One region of the Oceanobacillus locisalsi genome, then DNA from elsewhere that is predicted to be linked to it. Evidence: predicted binding sites of a transcription regulator. Region 1 holds the regulator's gene; each other region holds the start of a gene.

Region 1 (3,198 bases):
TAGGATGCTGTAATATTTTTTTAAAATAAGATATTGGGTTTTTTATTGCTTCATGCATGATTCTTTGTACTTCTGATTATAATTTTCAATAGCAGTTGTGTTAGAATATACTTTATGATGATTATACTAGAAGGAGCGTTTTTATGACCCGAAGATATATTTATGTCATACTTACATACATCATTATGCAATTCTCGGTTTTTCTTGCAGCCCCGCTGCTCGCATTTGTATTTAATACCGATCTTGCGCTGGCCAGTATTTATTGGTCTGTATTCAGTTTTGCTGCTGGTATTGTTATTGTGCTTTGGCTGTTAAAACCGGAAATGCAAACCCAGGCTCATCGTGATGCAGCAGGCCCCGGCGCAATTATCGGCTGGTCTGTTTTGGGTATTATTTTAGCCCTCCTTGCCCAAGGGCTGGCAGCCACGATTGAATTGGAAGTTTTCGGAATAGATCCTGGATCGGAAAATACACAAGGAATCATGAATATGGCCCGGGCTGTCCCGATCTTTGTTGTTCTTCCGGCTATTTTCGCCCCTATATTGGAGGAAATCATTTTCCGGCAGATTATTTTTGGATCCCTTTATAAAAAAATGAACTTTTTCTTCGCAGCCATTATTTCTGCTATTATATTCGCCGTGATTCATTGGGATTTCTTGCATCTATTGGTATATATGGCAATGGGATTTGTTTTTGCTTTCCTATACGTACAGACAAAACGGATTATTGTGCCTATTATTGTACATGCAGGCATGAACACACTTGTTGTCATAGCTCAGCTTTCATTGGATCCGGAAGAAATTCAACGGCAGATGGATCAATTACAACTTATATTCTTTGGAGGTTAACATGCATCGTCCCTATTTAATTAAAGCCATTTTTTATATTTTATTTGGTGCTTTATTCATTTATATTGGAGTTCTCAGCAAAGGAGAAACAATCTGGAATACGGTGACCATCCTGTTCGCCGCTATTGCAGCACTTACTTTCTTTGCCGGCTTCCGTATGTTGCGATACTACTTTAAAGTAAAGAATAAAAAATAAGAAAAAACTAGCTCTCATTCCGCTTTCTTTTTTAGAAAAGCTTTTTTGGGAGCTAGTTTTTTTATCAATAAATAAACCGTTTATTCTGCTTCTAAAGGATAATGCTTTAAAAAGTATACAAGTGATTGCAATTCCACTGTTAAATCAATATGATGCACACGGATATTGCTTGGAACGGTAATACGCGCCGGGGTGAAATTCAGGATGCCTTTAATTCCTAAATCAACCAATCTGTTTGCAGCAGTATCCGCTTCTTCTGCAGGGATTGTTAAAATGGCAACTTCAGTTCCCTCTATTTTATCTTCTAATTCATCTACATGGTAAATAGGCACACCGCCAGCTTCTTTGCCGGCTTTCGATTCATCTGCATCAAAAGCCATAGTAATACGGATATTGTTATTTTTTAAGAAATTATAATGTAAAAATGCAGTTCCGAGATTTCCAACCCCAATTAAAGCAACATTCGTGATTTCATGCTGATCCAACGTGCTTTTAAAAAACCCTAATAAATATTCAACATTGTATCCATATCCTTTTTTCCCAAGGGCTCCAAAATAGGAGAAATCTCTGCGGATGGTGGCAGAATCCACTTTCACAGCTTCACTCAACTCTTTGGAAGAGACACGCATCTTCCCTTGTTGATATAGATTATTGAGAAATCGGTAGTATAAAGGCAACCGTTTTGCTGTTGCCTGCGGAATTTTATTTTGTTCCATTTGAAACGGCCTCTCTTCAGATTCTAAGTATAGGAAAATGTATCATTGAACCCTTTTCATTTTCATATTCACGTTTAATTAATCACATACTCTTTACTATACAATTTTAACAGAAATACTGCCAACGTGGCGAACTTTAGCTAATTTTATTGTCGCTTCTATTGCAATACGTTACACTTATATAAGGTATGATTTCCTTGAACAGGATGAGTGAATAAGAAAGCCGGTAAGCAGATAATGCTGCAGCCTGCTGGCTCAGGCTTTTTTCTAACTTAGAAAGGATGGCAATGATGATTTTAATGCAATTAAATGGAATCTCGAAATCTTTTGGAGCAGAAGAGATTCTTTCTAATATAAAAATGGAAATTAAAGAAAATGAACGAATTGCAATTGTCGGCCGGAATGGATCCGGTAAGTCAACATTACTTAAAATAATGGCAGGTGAAATGCCTTTCGATGATGGTGAAATATTCAAACCGAAAGATTTAACATTCGGGTATCTCTCCCAACATATGATGTTAGAGTCTGGAAAAACCATTTGGAAAGAGATGTTGGATGTATTTTCCCCGCTTATATCGATGGAAAATAAATTGCGGGAAATGGAAGCACAGATGGCGGATTCTTCTGGTATGGACGACGCAGCTTACCAACAGCTGCTCGAGAAATATGATAAGCTGCAAAATGATTACGAAACAAGCGGCGGATATACGTATCAAGCAGAAATAAAATCTGTACTCACTGGACTATCCTTTGGGGATTTTGACTTCGATACGTTAATTACCGATTTAAGCGGCGGGCAAAAAACAAGACTGGCTCTTGGAAAGCTCCTGTTGCAAAAACCGCAATTGCTGATTCTTGATGAGCCGACCAACCATCTGGATATTGATACCCTTACCTGGCTGGAAGGTTATTTAGTCAATTATCCGGGCTCCATCGTTATCGTTTCCCATGACCGTTACTTTTTAGACAAAACGGTATCGATTGTCTATGAGATTTCCAGACATCATTCTAAAAAATTCCATGGAACCTACAGCAACTATTTAGATCAAAAAGCGTTTGAGTATGAGCAGAAGAAAAAAGAATTTGAAAAACAACAGACGGAAATCAAACGTATGGAAGACTTTATCCAGCGAAATATAGCACGCGCTTCTACGACCAAACGGGCACAAAGCAAACGGAAAAAACTTGAAAAAATGGATCGCCTCGAACGCCCTGCAGGGGATGAATCCTCAGCATCTATTTCCTTCCAAATAAACCGCCAGAGTGGAAATGATGTAATAAAAATAAAAGACTTAACCTTTCAATACCCGGATACCGACCAGCCGATTTTTGAAGACATTACCTTGCACGCTAACCGCGGTGACCGTATCGCATTAGTCGGACCGAACGGGGTCGGTAAAACGACGCTATTAAAAAATATTGTCGGTAAACAGCAGCC
Region 2 (3,198 bases), on a different contig from region 1:
AACGGAAAGGCACTTTTTTCGTGGTTAACAAAGGAAATCCCTTTTGTAAATCAAAACGAATTTGGTGCCCAAACATAGAATAGGTTCCTGTATTTGTTCTGTCATCTCTGTTTGTCCCTGCATCTAATATGTTACGGCATAATTCTAAATAACCTTGTTCTCCCTGCATTGATAATCCTCCCTATGTTTGTATGTATATCTATTCTTTGGATAAGAACGTATATGAGCTATATCATTCGCTATTTAAACAACATCTATTATAACAGAATTCGCTATAAGTGTGTGTTCAAAAAGTCCGATAAATAGGACCAAGAAGTTCAAGGCGACTAGCAAATTCCAAACGGAGCGTATGTTTTATAATACGTGAGTATTGGAATTTGCTAGTCAACGCAGAAATTCGCCGCGTCATTTTTATTGGACTTTTTGAACATCCTCTATAAAAATGTCTCTGAAAAAATAAACGGTTGTCTCTTCTGTCATGGGTAGTATCTTAACAATGACACAGCAATAAATTCAAAACATTCTTATTATTTTATAAAAATGGCAGGGTTTTCTTGACTGCGAAAAAAAAATAAGCTAATATAGGTACAAGCAAAGAAGAAAGTACGGAATCATTAGAATGTAAAGGCAGCTTCGATAGACAGAAGTGGATACTTATGATCCCGTCTTCTATCGGATGCTGCCTTTCTTTCGTAATTTCGTTCTTCTGCTTTGTAATCACACGCGTTTTACGTGGAAGTATTTAGGAGGAAATTTAACATGGAAAACGGAGTAGTAAAATGGTTTAACGCAGAAAAAGGCTACGGGTTTATTCAATTAGAAGAAGGGAATGATATTTTCGTACACTATTCTGCCATTCAAGAAGAAGGTTTCAAGACACTAGAAGAAGGACAAGACGTTTCTTTTGATGTTGTTGAAGGTGAACGCGGCCCACAAGCTGCAAATGTTGTAAAAAATTAAATACCATTATAAATGAAAGCAGGGTTCTTCTATAGAGCTCTGCTTTTTTTATGGAATAAAACGCTTCGATCATTTACATATCATTATCACTCCCTTCCCCCCGCTCCCATTATCTGTTCCTTATGCATGCATTTCATTTTGTCAATGATTTCATTTATTTGTTCGTAAAAAAGTCATAAACTTTTCTAACCAAAAGGTTTGTAAAAACATTAAATCAACCTATTTGTGAAAAATTGAACGAATTGTGAAATGTTTGATTTGACGGCGTGTACAAGGCTTTTTTCCGATATGATAGACCTATAGGCAAGAAGTTACAAAAGGGGTGAATCACATGAAAAAACCTGAACCTAATTTAAGAGGTACATTTTTTTCCGTCATCACGATAGGTGTCATTATTATTATCAGCTGGGTCGCAGTATTTTTATTATTTTTATCGCGTTAAAGAAGGAGGAGAAAGCATATGCATTTACACAAATATGAGAAGATATGGCTTATCTTCGGCGGCGGATCACTCGTTGTATTTCTATTGATACTCGGATTCGGAGCATTTTATTTAGGAACGCATCCACAAAGTCACGGAGCGACGATTGATCCTGACAACCTGGAAGCAAATGAAGCGTTTGAAAGAGAAAATCTCGGGCTTACCCAAGTTGATGAGGATAGGTATATTGTGAATGTTGTTGCCAGTACCTTCAACTATGATTTAGGAGATGATGAGGAAGGCAACCCCGTATCTCATATTGAAATTCCGAAAGGATCGACTGTTTTATTCCAAGCAGTCACACAAGATGTGATTCATGGTTTTAATATTGCTGGAACCAATGTCAATATGATGGTTGAACCTGGTTATATCAGCAGCTTAGAAGTAGAAATGAACCAAACTGGGGAATTCACCTTAGTATGTAATGAATATTGCGGCGTCGGGCATCACATGATGTTCGCAACAGTGGAGGTGGTCGACGATGAGTCTGGCAATGAAACAGCAGTTGAATGAAGAAATTGATGTAACTCCCTTAAGTATTACAAAACCGGAAGCAAAATTATATCTATCTTTTATGTATGTAGCATTTATTTCCTTATTTATCGGTGGGTTAATGGGGTTACTGCAGGTACTTGTACGTTCAGGGGATTTTGAATTGCCGCTTGGTATCGGCTATTATCAAATACTTACTTTACATGGCGTTATTCTGGCGCTGGTACTGACGACATTCTTTATTATTGGGTTCCAATATTCTTTATTAGGTAAGACAGTCGGTATGTCCGATAAGCAAAGGAAACTTGGCTGGTTGTCTTTCTGGATTATGCTGGCTGGTACTGCTTTAACAGGAACAGCAATTTTACTCGGGGAAGCGAATGTGCTCTATACATTTTATGCACCCTTAAAAGCACATCCTATCTTCTATATCGGCCTTGCACTTGTCGTGGTAGGATCCTGGATTGCTGCTTTTGTAAATTGGCATCAGGTCTACGCTTGGAAAAAAGCACATCCTGAACAAAAAACCCCGCTTTTAGCATTTATGGTGACGATTAATATGATTATGTGGGTGATTTGTTCCATAGGTGTTGCTGTAGCGGTTCTTGTTCAATTTATTCCGTGGTCTTTAGGGTATGCAGAAACGATTAATGTTTTGTTGAGCCGTACGTTATTTTGGTATTTTGGCCATCCGCTTGTTTATTTCTGGTTATTGCCAGCTTACATGGCATGGTATGCAATTATCCCAAAAATTATCGGCGGGAAAATATTTAGTGATTCTTTAGCAAGATTATCCTTTGTTTTATTCTTATTTTTCTCTATTCCTGTCGGTTTTCACCATCAGCTTACAGAGCCAGGAATTGATCCGACATGGAAGTTTATCCAGGTGGTACTAACCTTTATGGTTATTATTCCGAGTTTGATGACTGCATTTTCCATGTTTGCCATGTTTGAAACGACTGGCCGAAAACAAGGTGCAACGGGATTGTTTGACTGGTTTAAAAAATTACCTTGGAGAGATGTCCGGTTTGTAGCACCATTTGTCGGCATGCTGGCATTTATTCCAGGTGGAGCCGGCGGTATCATTAACGCATCACACCAATTAAACACATTGGTTCACAATACGATTTGGGTTACAGGCCACTTTCACTTAACTATTGCAACAACGGTTATTCTTACTTTCTTTGGAATCGCGTATTGGTTAATACCGCATTTAACCGGCAGAAAGCTGACACCCAAAATCCATAAACTGGGCATTTACCAAA
Region 3 (3,198 bases), on a different contig from region 1:
AGAAATCACCCGTACGGTTGTTATACATCGCCGGTTTCCATTCATTATTCTCCAGTTCCATTCCAAGATCTTTCGCATGTAAAAAGCGATCCGCTGTAAACTTTCCATTTTCCTTTTTCAAACGGACAGAAAACGGAAAATCAGTATATTGTTTCGCATAGTCTTCAAAATAGGGTGTCATGTTTTGAGCATAAAACTCATTCAAAATAACATGTCCCATCGCCATAGCCACGGCACCGTCTGTCCCTTGTTTGACAGATAACCAGTCATCCGAAAACTTCGTAGACTCTGCATAGTCTGGACTGATGGAAATCACCTTTGTCCCCTTATATCTAGCTTCGACTAAAAAGTGTGCGTCTGGCGTACGTGTTAACGGAACATTCGAACCCCAGGTAATAATGTAGCTCGAATTAAACCAGTCCGAACTTTCTGGTACGTCCGTCTGATCCCCCCAAATCTGCGGAGATGCTGGCGGTAAGTCTGCATACCAGTCATAAAAACTCAACATCTGACCGCCAAGAAGGTGCATAAAGCGGCTGCCTGATGCATAACTGACCATGGACATGGCAGGAATAGGAGAAAATCCAACATTTCGATCCGGACCATATTTCATCGCAGTATACAAACAGGATGCAGCAACCAGTTTCGTTACCTCTTCCCAGTCTGCACGAGCCAGTCCGCCTTTCCCTCTTGCTTGTTTATAAGACGTTGACTTTTCTTTATCTTCTACAATACTTTTCCAAGCTTCTAATGGATTATCATGTGTTTGTAATGCTTCTCTCCATAAATCAAGCAACCTTTTTCTGACGTAAGGGTATTTCACACGTAAAGGGCTGTATAGATACCAGGAGAAACTTGCGCCTCTGGGACAACCACGCGGTTCAAATTCCGGCATATCCGGACCCGTAGTCGGATAGTCCAGCGCCTGCCCTTCCCAAGTTACAATGCCGTCTTTAACATAGATGTTCCAGCTGCAAGATCCAGTGCAGTTGACACCATGGGTAGAACGAATAACCTTATCATGCTGCCATCTTTTTCTATAAACATTTTCCCAATCACGATTTCCTTCTTGTAATTGGCTATGATTATTGGAATATTTCTCCTTTGGCTTTAAGTAATTCAATCTTTGCCAAAGTGGAGATGGTTTCTTCGCCATCTAAATCCCTCCTAATGGAATTGCTAATCAATCTGGTGCCTATTAAATCATTTCTCATATCACCTCGTTGTGAAAAAAATCACACGGACGGCAGAAGTCAAAATTTAGTCAAATTTAGATGGTTTGTTATTAGAAATTGAAAAAATACTGGTACGGTTAATGGAAAAAAATCTTAAGATTTAAAAACAAACCTGCATGATGTGATTCCTCTCTTAACCAACGCTTGTTTTCAAAAAGATGACACAAATTATGTGATTTATTTCACTACGTATAGGTTAAAGAAAGATTAAAATTTTCATCGTAATCGCATCAATAAACCAACGCACACTTTATGAAGAACATAAGCACCGCCTCTTTCATCAGAAAAAGGGGATGCTGGATTCGACGTTCCTAAATGATGCAAAAAAAGCTTCGTCGAACGTTCTTACAATGATTGCTTTCTTACACTTGTTACCGTGTAAGCGAAAGAATGACTTCATATTGGAAGGAGATCAAACATGAAAAAACCTGGATTACAATTAACCTTACAAACTTCAAATCTCGTGATCGGCTTTATGGTGTGGGTATTGATTTCATCCCTCATGCCATACATTACAATGGATATTCCATTAACAGGCGGGCAAGCGTCTATCGTTACAGCGATTCCTGTTATTTTAGGATCGTTGCTGCGTATTCCAATCGGTTTTTATGCAGACCGCTTTGGCGCAAGAATGATTTTTCTGATCAGCTTTCTGATTTTACTATTTCCTGTTTTCTACTTGAGCATTGCAGACTCTTTTATGGATTTAGTCATCGGCGGGTTCCTTTTGGGGTTAGGCGGAGCCGTATTCTCTATCGGTGTTACATCGCTTCCGAAATATTATCCGAAAGAAAAACACGGATTTATTAATGGTGTCTACGGTGTTGGTAACGCTGGTACAGCTATTACAACCTTTGGTGCTCCAGTTATCGCACAAGCAATTGGATGGCAAGGAACGATACGCATCTTCCTGATTATCTTACTTTTATTTGCCGCATTTGTATTTATCTTGGGTGACCGTAAAGAAGAAAAAGCGAAGAAATCGATGGCAGAACAAATCAAAGGCGTCTATAAAAATACTACCTTATGGTTTTTAAGCTTATTCTATTTCATTACATTCGGAGCTTTTGTTGCGTTTACCATGTTCCTCCCAAGTTTTTTAGTAGATAACTTTGGATTAGAACCGGTAGATTCCGGCATTCGAACAGCTATCTTTATTGTGCTTGCGACAGGATTAAGACCAATTGGCGGTTTATTGGCGGATAAATTCAATGCCTTTATCATCTTAATGTTTGTATTTATCGGCGTAGCATTCTCAGGTATCTTATTATCCTTTTCACCAGGGATCGAATGGTATACAGTCGGCGCATTAGCCGTTGCCGTAACAGTAGGAATTGGAAATGGTACTGTCTTTAAATTAGTTCCATTATATTTTTCCAACCAAGCAGGTATTGTAAATGGTATTGTTTCTGCCATGGGCGGACTGGGCGGATTCTTCCCGCCATTACTATTAACAGGAGTTGCGAATATCACCGGCCACCATGCGATTGCATTTATGTTAATGTCTGAGTTCGCTATAGTCAGCTTTGTTATTGTGATATTTATGTACTATCAAGACCGTGTAAATACAGAAGGGAAAATTATTGAAGGCGTTGCTGAAGGGATGATGATAACCAATAAAAATAAAGTCATCCAACACGTTAACCCTGCTTTCACAAGAATTACCGGCTATTCCCAAGAAGAAATCGTTGGGCATACACCTAAAAAGATTAGCTCCGGAGAACATAATCAAGGATTTTATGAAGATATGTGGAATTCCATTAACAATAAAGGCTTCTGGCAAGGAGAAATTCGAAACAAGCGAAAAAATGGGGAAATATATAAAGAACTCCTGTCCATTAGTCCAGTTAGAAATAATGTTGGTGACATTATCCAGTATGTTGGGGTGTTTAATGATATCTCGCATATGAAAAACCGGGAATAGGCTTCAAAAGAGGCTGTTACACAATCAGGTAACTGATTA
Region 4 (3,198 bases), on a different contig from region 1:
GCACATCTTCTTTTTTTACACCGTATAAACCAACTCTGCTCGCGCCGGTGATTTTTACTAAAGGCACATTATATTTATTTGCCACTTCGCCAAGCCGGATCAAGTCATCCCCTGTTGTTGTACCGCCATACATCCGCGGGACGACAGAGAATGTCCCGTTATTTTGAATATTGCCGTTCATTCGTTCATTGACGAAGCGGGAAGCTTTATCATCTTCGTATTCTTCCGGTCTGATCATTCGCATATAATAATTGAGCGCCGGACGGCAGACATGACAGCCTTCTTCACTTGCAAATCCAAGTACATTACGTACTTCTCTCGGAGATTGCAAACCTTTCTCTCTCATCTCCTGAACTACTTCATCGCGTGTTAAGGTTGTACATCCACACATGCCTGTTTTCACCGCAGCCGGGTCAAAACTGTCTCCCAGCGTATGAGCTAGAATCCCTTCGACAACGCCCTTACATTTCCCGCAGGAAGCACCGGCCTTTGTACAGGTTTTGACTTCTTCAAATGATTTTAAATCCTGTTCCAAGATAGATTGAACAATCGTCCCTTTTGTAACCCCATTACAACCGCAGACTGTCTCATCTGGACTCATCTCAGCAATCATCTCATCTACAGCATCTTCTCCTGCTTTTTGCATCACCGCCGCGCTTGTAAATTCACTGATATCCGTTTCCTTCTTCAGCATACTGAATAGCCGCGTTCCATCTGAAGCATCTCCATAAAGGATCACACCGACTACTTTGTTATCCGAAACAAGCACTTTCTTATACACACCGGAAAACTGATCTTGCACAATAATTGCATCGGTTTTTTCATCCTCTTCCATTTTCCCTCCAGAAAACAGTTCACATCCCGCAACTTTTAACTGTGTAGATAAAATACTGCCACGATACCCTTCCGTTTTCTCGCCTGTTATATATTTCGCAAATGCCACCGCCTGCTCATAAAGCGGTTCAACCAGCCCATAAGTCATCCCGTTATGTTCGGTACATTCACCCACAGCATAAATAGAAGGAACAGAGGTCTGCATGTAATCATTCACAATAATTCCCCGATTAACATCTAAATCAGCCTGTTTTGCTAAATCTATATTCGGACTAATTCCAACTGCCATGACAACCAAATCACATTCTGTAGAAGTACCGTCTGAGAATGTGATGCCTTCCACACGATCTTCCCCGTAAATTTCCGTCGTCATTTTTTCCATTAAAAATTCCATTACCTGCGCTTCTAAATCCTTCTTCAGCATTTTTGCTGCTGACCTATCTAACTGCTGCTCCATCAGCCACGGCATCAAGTGGACCACTTGCACCTGCATCCCCCGATCCATTAAGCCTCTGGCAGCTTCCAAGCCAAGAAGTCCTCCACCGATAACAACTGCTTTCTTATATTTTTTGGAAACGTCCACCATATACTCTGTATCCTGAATATTACGAAAGCCGATAACACCTTCCAGATTCCTCCCCGGCACAGGCAAAATAAAGGCGCTGGAACCTGTAGCGATAATTAATTCATCATAAGAAATCACGCTGTCCTTATCTGTTTTAATGATCTTCTCTTCCGGCAGCATCTCCGTTACTTTTTCACCGGTAAACAACGTAATTTCATTCTCTTCATACCATGGCCAGTCATTTATTTTAATATCACCGACTTCTGTGTCTCCCTGTAAAACATGTGAAAGCATGATCCGATTGTAGTTTGGATAAGGTTCATCCCCTATAATCGTGATATCAAAAGCTTCTTTATCTCTTTTTATAGTTTCCTCTATACACCTGACTCCTGCCATCCCATTTCCAATCATTACGAGCTTTCTTTTCATGATACAACCCTCCGAGTTATTGTGAAATATTTCACATGTTGTGTTAAAAATAATAATGTGAATAACTTCACAATTAGTGTTAAAATATATAGTTACATCTCTTTTTTCCGGAGAAGTAACTACCTTTAATGATAGTGTAGCATACTTCTTTTTTGAATTGTATTGATTTTTTGAACAGTTTGTGTCTGGAATATTTAAAACAAACCAACAAAGAAAATAGTACGCTGTTTTGTAGCAATTTAAAACCGCCAAAAACGTTGCATCCACAGCGTTTTTGGCGGTTTTTGCTGTCAAAGGTGAGATGACATTATTTGATGGTTAATTCATAGCTTTCTGCAATTAAATCCCTGATATCATCTACATCTTTTGTATAATCCAACACAATACTAACCCAATTATTTTTATCCATATGATATGCAGGAAAGATATTCTCATTTTCTCTTAAAGAACCTATAAATTCTTTTCTGGCTTTTACATTTAATACATCAATTTTGTTATCGCCTTTTATTCCTAACTTATCTTCTGTAATATCCATAATTAAGCCAAACCATTTTTTATTATCCTTATGCCTTAAAGCAGCAAAGTTTGAGAATTTCTTCCATGGATAATCCGGGCTAATATCATATTTTTCTTTTACATAATCAAAAATATCTTGTCTGCTTATCATCGATTAACCCTCCTGTCTGCTCATCTATAAATGTACGTTACCTTTTATAAATTAACTTTCCCTTTAAAGAGTAGTATCAAACTCTTTAAATCAAGCATACATCCATTTTTAAAAACATGGAACGATGGTGATGCTGTAAAGAAAAGGAAAGTTGATAAACGAGCCAAGAAGGGTATGTGACCGTGCTGATGGAAATCACAAGAAAAATATTCAAATAATTTCTCACCATTGCGGGAGTTTTTTAATAATGTCTCTCTTGATTTGTTTAATATATTGATAGATTGGTCATACTGCTATATAAAATGAAAAATAGGTTTAATAACTTGGAGGGATTGAAAATGGAAGCATTTGATATCTATACAGATGGAGTACACCATACAGTGGTCGCTAATTCTCAAAAAGAGGCTAATGCATACTTTGCAAAGGTTTCAAATAAAAAGATCATCTATTCGGAGCCTGTGATTGGCCCAGGTATAATTAATTGGTCCATATGCGACACTTCAGATTTTCATAACATTGAAAAATAGAAATTTTATTTGTTAAAGCCCTGCAAATCGTGAGGGCTTATTTTTATGTTTCAACACGCTGTGATTTTAAGTCTCATGTATAACAAATGATGATTGCTAAAAATGACGGACCTCTATCATTTAACACTGCTAGTTCCGATTCTGTTCCTTTATCAAAATGTAAGGAGTCAATACCT

Evidence for each region. The regulator Rex, encoded in region 1, represses fermentation and respiration genes when NADH is low (regulators of the CRP and FNR family bind a similar motif). The targets are predictions, from matches to a motif close to TTGTGAAATATTTCACAA.
Region 2: the regulator Rex is predicted to act here: its motif matches at 1,184-1,201, upstream of ACFQ19_RS19255 (cytochrome c oxidase subunit 2A).
Region 3: the regulator Rex is predicted to act here: its motif matches at 1,406-1,423, upstream of ACFQ19_RS06520 (nitrate/nitrite transporter).
Region 4: the regulator Rex is predicted to act here: its motif matches at 1,848-1,865, upstream of nirB (nitrite reductase large subunit NirB).

What each region holds. Positions count from the first base shown of each region.
Region 1 is NZ_JBHTKK010000015.1:89,382-92,579, forward strand. It holds gene ACFQ19_RS12785 (CPBP family intramembrane glutamic endopeptidase) at 144-848, shown strand; gene ACFQ19_RS12790 (YdiK family protein) at 850-1,044, shown strand; gene ACFQ19_RS12795 (redox-sensing transcriptional repressor Rex) at 1,125-1,760, opposite strand; gene ACFQ19_RS12800 (ABC-F family ATP-binding cassette domain-containing protein) at 2,051-3,198, shown strand, end outside.
Region 2 is NZ_JBHTKK010000038.1:3,874-7,071, reverse strand. It holds gene ACFQ19_RS19265 (thymidylate synthase) at 1-169, opposite strand, end outside; gene ACFQ19_RS19260 (cold-shock protein) at 760-960, shown strand; gene ACFQ19_RS19255 (cytochrome c oxidase subunit 2A) at 1,292-1,402, shown strand; gene ACFQ19_RS19250 (cytochrome c oxidase subunit II) at 1,421-1,954, shown strand; gene ACFQ19_RS19245 (b(o/a)3-type cytochrome-c oxidase subunit 1) at 1,935-3,198, shown strand, end outside.
Region 3 is NZ_JBHTKK010000005.1:83,606-86,803, forward strand. It holds gene ACFQ19_RS06515 (nitrate reductase subunit alpha) at 1-1,156, opposite strand, end outside; gene ACFQ19_RS06520 (nitrate/nitrite transporter) at 1,654-3,159, shown strand.
Region 4 is NZ_JBHTKK010000027.1:31,990-35,187, reverse strand. It holds gene nirB (nitrite reductase large subunit NirB) at 1-1,828, opposite strand, end outside; gene ACFQ19_RS17255 (MmcQ/YjbR family DNA-binding protein) at 2,136-2,495, opposite strand; gene ACFQ19_RS17250 (hypothetical protein) at 2,834-3,022, shown strand.